Regions from separate parts of the Pseudomonas sp. 910_21 genome, predicted to be linked through region 2. Evidence: riboswitches for the same ligand, from Rfam matches in the RefSeq annotation. Region 2 holds a riboswitch; each other region holds the start of a gene.
What was found. Region 2 has a riboswitch for cobalamin ahead of cobW (cobalamin biosynthesis protein CobW). Riboswitches for the same ligand answer to the same signal wherever they lie in the genome.

Region 1: another riboswitch for cobalamin. It lies ahead of cobO (cob(I)yrinic acid a,c-diamide adenosyltransferase); the one in region 2 lies ahead of cobW (cobalamin biosynthesis protein CobW).
Region 3: another riboswitch for cobalamin. It lies ahead of FW796_RS30820 (TonB-dependent receptor plug domain-containing protein); the one in region 2 lies ahead of cobW (cobalamin biosynthesis protein CobW).

What each region holds. Positions count from the first base shown of each region.
Region 1 covers NZ_VXCY01000002.1:736,675-738,929, reverse strand. The annotation lists gene FW796_RS08530 (cobyrinate a,c-diamide synthase) at 1-407, opposite strand, end outside; gene cobO (cob(I)yrinic acid a,c-diamide adenosyltransferase) at 418-1,029, opposite strand; cobalamin riboswitch at 1,110-1,342, opposite strand; gene FW796_RS08520 (hypothetical protein) at 1,512-2,093, shown strand; gene FW796_RS08515 (PQQ-dependent sugar dehydrogenase) at 2,164-2,255, shown strand, end outside.
Region 2 covers NZ_VXCY01000005.1:155,775-158,029, forward strand. The annotation lists gene cobN (cobaltochelatase subunit CobN) at 1-70, opposite strand, end outside; gene cobW (cobalamin biosynthesis protein CobW) at 74-1,144, opposite strand; cobalamin riboswitch at 1,243-1,454, opposite strand; cobalamin riboswitch at 1,528-1,760, shown strand; gene FW796_RS17410 (CbtB domain-containing protein) at 1,859-2,047, shown strand; gene FW796_RS17415 (CbtA family protein) at 2,059-2,255, shown strand, end outside.
Region 3 covers NZ_VXCY01000013.1:76,765-79,019, forward strand. The annotation lists gene FW796_RS30815 (arginine N-succinyltransferase) at 1-656, shown strand, start outside; cobalamin riboswitch at 690-892, shown strand; gene FW796_RS30820 (TonB-dependent receptor plug domain-containing protein) at 922-2,255, shown strand, end outside.

The DNA.
Region 1 (2,255 bases), on a different contig from region 2:
GCCAGTCCCAGGGCCAGCGCACCAAAGGTCTGGGCCATGGCGGTGCCATCGATCACCCCCAGCACCGGGACTCCGAAATGCCGTGCCAGATCGGCGCTGGAGGGCGTGCCGTCGAACAGCCCCATGACCCCCTCGATCAGAATCAGGTCCGCTTCGCCCGCAGCCTCCCAAAGCAAGCGGCGGCTTTCTTGCTCCCCGACCATCCACATGTCCAGCTGGTACACCGGAGCACCGCTGGCTCGCTCAAGAATCATTGGATCGAGAAAATCCGGACCGCACTTGAATACCCGTACCTTGCGCCCCTGGTTGCGGTGCAAACGGGCCAATGCCGCGGTCACGGTGGTCTTGCCCTGGCCGGAAGCCGGTGCGGCGATCAATACCGCCGGGCAATGACGAACATCGGTCATGAATTCACACTCACAGCTCAACACCTTTCTGCGCCTTGATACCGGCCTGGAACGCATGCTTGATCATGCCCATTTCAGTGACGGTATCCGCCAGCTCGATCATCTCCGGCTTGGCGCCGCGGCCGGTTACCACCACGTGCTGCATGGGGGGACGGGCCTGCAGGTCACTGAGCACCTGATCCAGATCCAGGTAGCCGTGCTTGAGGGCGATGTTCAACTCGTCGAGTACTACCAGGCCAATCTCCGGGTCGTTCAGCAGCTCCCTGGATACCGCCCAGGCCGCTTCGGCCGCAGCAATGTCGCGCTGGCGATCCTGGGTTTCCCAGGTGAAACCCTCACCCATCACGTGAAACCGCACCTGCTCTGGAAAACGCCGGAAGAACAACTCTTCGCCGGTGCTGTTACGGCCCTTGATGAACTGCACCACGCCGCACTGCATACCGTGGCCCATGGACCGCGCCAGCATGCCGAAGGCCGAACTGCTCTTGCCCTTGCCATTGCCGGTCAGCACCAGCAACAAACCACATTCGTTGGGCGAGTTGGCGATGCGCTCATCGATCACGGCTTTTTTGCGCAACATGCGCGCCAGATGGCGTTCGTCACGATCGGGGGATTCACTCATGGGGCAGCTCTCCGTTGGGGCTGGGGAACGGCGGGCAGGAAAAGAAAGAGACGGCGCTAGCCTGGCATCGCCCACCGTGATGCCGTTGGATGGATCAGGCCGGTCTCCGGGCTCATGAGGGGCATCGCTGCCGGGCTGCGCGCCTTCCCATGTCATCGACACAGTGGCATCTGGCACAGCCTTGACTCATCTACCGTTGCGGGGGCAGCGCCGGAATCGTTGCCGTGTCCATCGCTGGAACAGGCACTGACCGGCTTCCCTGTTTCACTCTGTCGACCACGGGCCACAGAGCACCTGAAACAAGTCGCGAAGGTTAGAGGGTTGGGGGTGGAGCGTCAATTAAAGCCGGCCGTCGCACATCGCACAAAACTGCACTGCATCAACAAACTGGCGCCAATCTTGTGCCACACTCAGAGCGGTGATATCAAATAGCCACATTCCGGGACCCAGGTCCTGCCACACAACAATAAGGGGTGAGTTCGATGCAAGGCATGATCATCAGCAATCCAAAGCTGGAATTCCTGCGCCCGATGCTGGAACGCTGGTTCGATTGCATTGACCGCTACAACGCAGTCCGCGGCGATAACGAAACCCCGTACTGGTTCGATGAAAAGGCCAACCTGGGATTACTCTCCGCGGCCGCCTGGATGGCGGAGATGATCAGCCTGGAACACAGCCCCAGCAAGAAGCAGCAGGAGGAAGGTGCTCGCAACGCTCGTACCGACCTGTATCTGGCCACCAAGGACGAACGCGCTTATATCCAGACCACTCAGCGCTGGCCACGGGTCAACAGCCTGCACCTGACCCAGCCATTGCTGGACATTGCCAGTGACGCCAAAAAGATCAGCTATCCCAGCGACCTGAGGCTCGGCTGCCTGTTTGTAGCCCCGCAAAAAGCCCAGCACAGCGCCTCTCCCGAAGAACTTCAGGACATGCTGGACGAGTTGCAAAAGGAGCACTGCTGCGCCGTAGCCTGGTACTTCCCCTACGCCTACCGCAAGCTGCATAACGAAAGCGGCCACTACCATCCGGGGATTGCCGTACTGTTCAAGGAGGCCCGCTGATCAGGCGGAACCATCGACTGGCTATGCTCCTCTATGACTACGACGTTCGTGCACTCATAGGGAAATCAGCATGCTCAAGCTTCAACACACCTTGCTTATCGTTATCGCCGCCGGCCTCACCGCCTGCGGCGAAACCTCCAGCCTGCAAGTCTCAGACGGCAC
Region 2 (2,255 bases):
GGGTCTGTCCAAGGTCGGCAATATTGTCATCCGACACGAAACCGCCGGGCTGGGTCCTGAGCAGGTGCATGGGTTACACGCTGAGGGCGGCGCGCAGTTGCGCTTCGAGCTGAGCGGCGTCCAGTTCCTGGCCGATCAGCACTAGGCGCGTGGTGCGGGCTTCGTCAGCCCCCCACTTGCGGTCGAAGTGCTTGTCGAAGCGCGTGCCCACGCCCTGGATCAGCAGACGCATCGGCTTGTTGGGGATCGCGGCAAAACCCTTGACCCGCAGGATGCCGTGCTTGACCACCAGTTGGGTCAGGGCGTCCAGCAGCAGGCTTTCGTCGGCCTGGGGCAGTTCGATGGAGATGGAATCGAAGGCGTCGTGATCGTGATCGTCGTGGTCGTCGTCACCGTCGTGGTGGTGATCGTGGTGGCTGTGGCGGCCGTCGATGTGCTCCTCGGAGCCGGCGCCCAGGCCCAGCAGCACGTCCAGCGGCAGGCGGCCGCTGCTGGCTTCGATGACTTTGACTGCTGGCGGCAGCTCTTCGGCCACTTCCAGGCGCACCTTGGCCAGGTCTTCGGGGTTGATCAGGTCGGTCTTGTTGAGGATCACCAGATCGGCGCTGGACAGCTGGTCGGCGAACAGCTCATGCAGGGGCGATTCGTGGTCCAGGTTGGGGTCGAGCTTGCGCTGGGCGTCCACCTGATCGGGAAACGCGGCGAAGGTGCCAGCGGCCACGGCCGGGCTGTCGACCACGGTGATCACTGCATCGACGGTGCAGGCGCTGCGGATTTCCGGCCACTGGAAGGCCTGGACCAGGGGCTTGGGCAAGGCCAGGCCGGAGGTTTCGATGAGGATGTGATCCAGATCGCCGCGGCGCGCCACCAGTTCGCGCATCACCGGGAAGAACTCTTCCTGCACGGTGCAGCACAGGCAGCCGTTGGCCAGCTCATAGACCCGGCCACTGGCCTCTTCCTCGGTGCAGCCGATGGAGCATTGCTTGAGGATCTCGCCATCGATGCCCAGCTCGCCGAACTCGTTGACGATGACCGCGATGCGCCGGCCCTGGGCGTTGTCCAGCATGTGCCGCAGCAAGGTGGTCTTACCCGAGCCAAGGAAGCCGGTGACGATGGTGACGGGAAGTTTGGCCAGTGTTTTCATCGGATGCCCCTTGGCAAAGGTGGCGGGCAAACGGGACGAGAGCCGCAGCGCAGGAGCGCGCGGAGATTTCGCCACCGGATCACCCCGCCCGGTTGTAGTGAGAATCTGGGATCGAGGCAGGTCTCCTGGCTGAGGGCTTGCCAGTCATTGGACTGGCGGTTTCTACGCCTTCCCGCAGGCGTTCCGGACGCGAATGCAGTGGCCTTGCAGAAATGAAACCCTTCACAGTTGCGGGGGCAGCCGCGGCATCGACCGCGTTCCCTTCTTAGCTTCGACCGCTGGTCGAAGAACCTCGAAGGCGCAAGGCTACGCAGAGCGCGGGGGACGGTCAATCGGCAATGCGCCGGCGTCCGCAATTGACGACGTTACCCCGGCCATGATTTCCTACGCGCCTTGTTACGGGTGCCCTTCACAGGGTGAAACGGGAAACCGGTGAATCACGTGCTTTACTACAAAAGCCGTGACCAGTCCGGTGCTGCCCCCGCAACGGTAAGCGAGCGAAGTGTCAGATCCACTGTGCCAAGGCATGGGAAGGCGACACTTGCCGGCACGGTCCGACATGACTCGGCCCCTGCCCCTCGCCAGCCCGGAGACCGGCCCGCAACACACACATAACAAACCCGCGGTGGGCGGGCGCTGTTGCAAACCCTGCGTGCCGGTCACGCGGGGTTTTCCTGCGCCACTCTCCCCGCTGACACTCCAGAGGGAAGCGCCATGTCGATCATCAGCAGCACCAGCCATTCCACCAGCAGCACCTCCACCCTGAGCCAGCGCCTGGTGGCCGCCATCGGCGCTTCGCTGCTGGGCGCCTGCCTGGTGTACTTCGCCGGCTTCTCCCATATCGAAGCGGTGCACAACGCCGCCCACGACACCCGTCACAGCGCTGCTTTCCCTTGCCACTGAGACCTGCCGACATGATCAAGCGTATTGCGCAAACCGCAGGGTTCACCGGGTTGCTGGCGGCCTTGCTGCTGACCCTGCTGCAAAGCTTCTGGGTGGCCCCGCTGATTCTGCAGGCGGAAACCTATGAAAAGGCCCCGGCCGCAGAAGTCCATGAACACGCCGAAGGCGCCATGGCCGGCCACAGCCACGACGCCGAAGCCTGGGAACC
Region 3 (2,255 bases), on a different contig from region 2:
CTGCACGCTTGCTGTTCGTCGCCGAGCACCCGGCGCTGTTCGGCGACAAGCTGGTGGCCGAATTGCGTGGCCAGCTCGACAGCCAGGGCTGCTCACCGTTCTGGGACAGCCTGGGGCGACACTTCTTCAAGATGGACTTCCAGCAGGCCAATCGCCTGTCCAGCCATGGCAGCAAATCCTTCATCGCCGAACTGATGCCGCGCCAGCCGCTGTACACCTGCCTGCTCAGCCCACAGGCCCAGGCGGCCATCGGCCAGGCCCACCAGAGCACCGAGCAGGCGGTGAACATCCTGCGCGACGAAGGCTTCAGCCATCAGGGCTGCATCGATATCTTCGACGGCGGGCCGCTGATCGAGGCCGAAGTGGCGAAGATCCGCAGCGTGCGTGAAAGCCAGACCCTGCCCTTGCTGGTGGGCAGCCCGGACGAACAGGCGCCGGTGTGGCTGATTCACAACCGCCGCCTGGAAAGCTGCCGCATCACCGCCGCCCCCGGGCGCCTGGTAGCCGGCTGCCTGCTGGTGGACCGCCTGACCGCCAAACGCCTGCAACTGCAGCCAGGGGACTCGGTACGCGCCGTGCCACTGTTGGCCTGCCCGGCGCGGCCTCTGGGCCCGTCCGGCATCGCCCTCGCGCCTGGCGCCGCCCTGCCCCTGTAGCCACGAGATTGACGAACGCCGGGGCGAATGTTCATATGCCGCCCAGTTTCAGGTGCCTCATGCCGCCGTGCACGAGGTGAAACGGGAAACCGGTGCGCCCCTTCAGGGCCAGTCCGGTGCTGCCCCCGCAACGGTAAGCGAGTGCTGCATTCAACACGCCACTGTACCCAAGGTATGGGAAGGCGAATGCCGCCAGACTCGCAAGCCCGGAGACCGGCCTGGAACTTCTGTTTGGCAATCCTGCGGTGGGCGGGCATGGGCCGGTATGGTCGCGTGCCTGTGGCCGATACCTTCTCCTGCGTGCTTCCCGAAGACACTTTCGAGAAGACCAAGAATGACAACAACCTTCGACACTTCCCCTGCCTGCGACTGGCGTGCACCGCGCTGCTCCCTGGGGGGCGCCCTGCTGGGCTGCCTGTTCAGCCCCCTGCTGCTGGCCGAGGACAGCGGCTTGCAACTGGAGCAGCAGTTCGTTTCCGCGCCTTCGGTGGAATCCACCACCGTGGCCGAGATGGCCAGGTACGGCAGCAAGGTGGAGATCATCGATCGCCAGCAGATCGAACGCGCCGGCCCCAGCAGCGACATCACCCGGGTCCTGCAGATGTACGTGCCCGGCCTCTACGTCGCGCCGAAAAACGGCCCCTTCGACTACGGCACCTATTCCCTGCTGGGGGGCCGCAACGACGACACCCTGATCCTGCTGGACGGCGTACGCCTGAACAACCGCCTGTACGGCGGCCTGTACCTGGACACCTTGCCGGCCAATGCCATCGAGCGCATCGAGGTGCTCAAGGGCGGCCAGAGCCTGCTGTTCGGTACCCAGGCGGTGTCCGGGGTGATCAACATCGTCACCCGCAGCCCCCAGACCCGCGACACCTCCGGCGAGGTCAACCTGGGCCTGGACAGCTTCATGGGCCAAAGCGGCGATGCCCGGGTGGAGCGCATCCTCAGCAACGGCTTGGGCGACCTGGGCCTGCTGGCCTATGTCAGCCACAACGTCTCCGATGGCTACCAGCCCTATCGCAACAGCGCCTACAGCGCCAGCACCCGGGACAAGAAACGCGCCTATGAAGTGACCACCTTCGGCGCCAAGGCGATCCAGGGCTTCGCCGACGATTCGCGCCTGGAACTGTTCTACCAGTACAGCGATGCCAACCTGGATTTCGCCCGCCCGGTGAACAACAAGAAAACCACCAACGACCGCATCCAGCAGATCGCCACCGCGACCTTCGAGCAGCGCCTGAGCGAGCGCTTCAGCTACTTCATCAAGGGCCATGTCAACGACTGGGACACGCGCTACACCAAGATCGACAGCCTCAAAGACGGCAGCCTGGTGACCAGGAACCGTAACGACTACTGGGGCTTCACCGACTGGGGCGTTCAGGCCGAAGGCAAGGCCGAGCTGGACGGCGGCCATGTGCTGGTGTTCGGCACCGACAACCAGTGGTTCAAGGGCCAGGACGATGTGCTCAAGATCGACAATAACCAGGCCCAGGCCAATGCCCTGTACACCCAGTTGCGGCCGGTGTTCGCGGCGCTGCCCGACTGGCATCCGAGCCTGGGCATCCGCCACGAGAAGATGAGCGGCGGCGAGAGCGC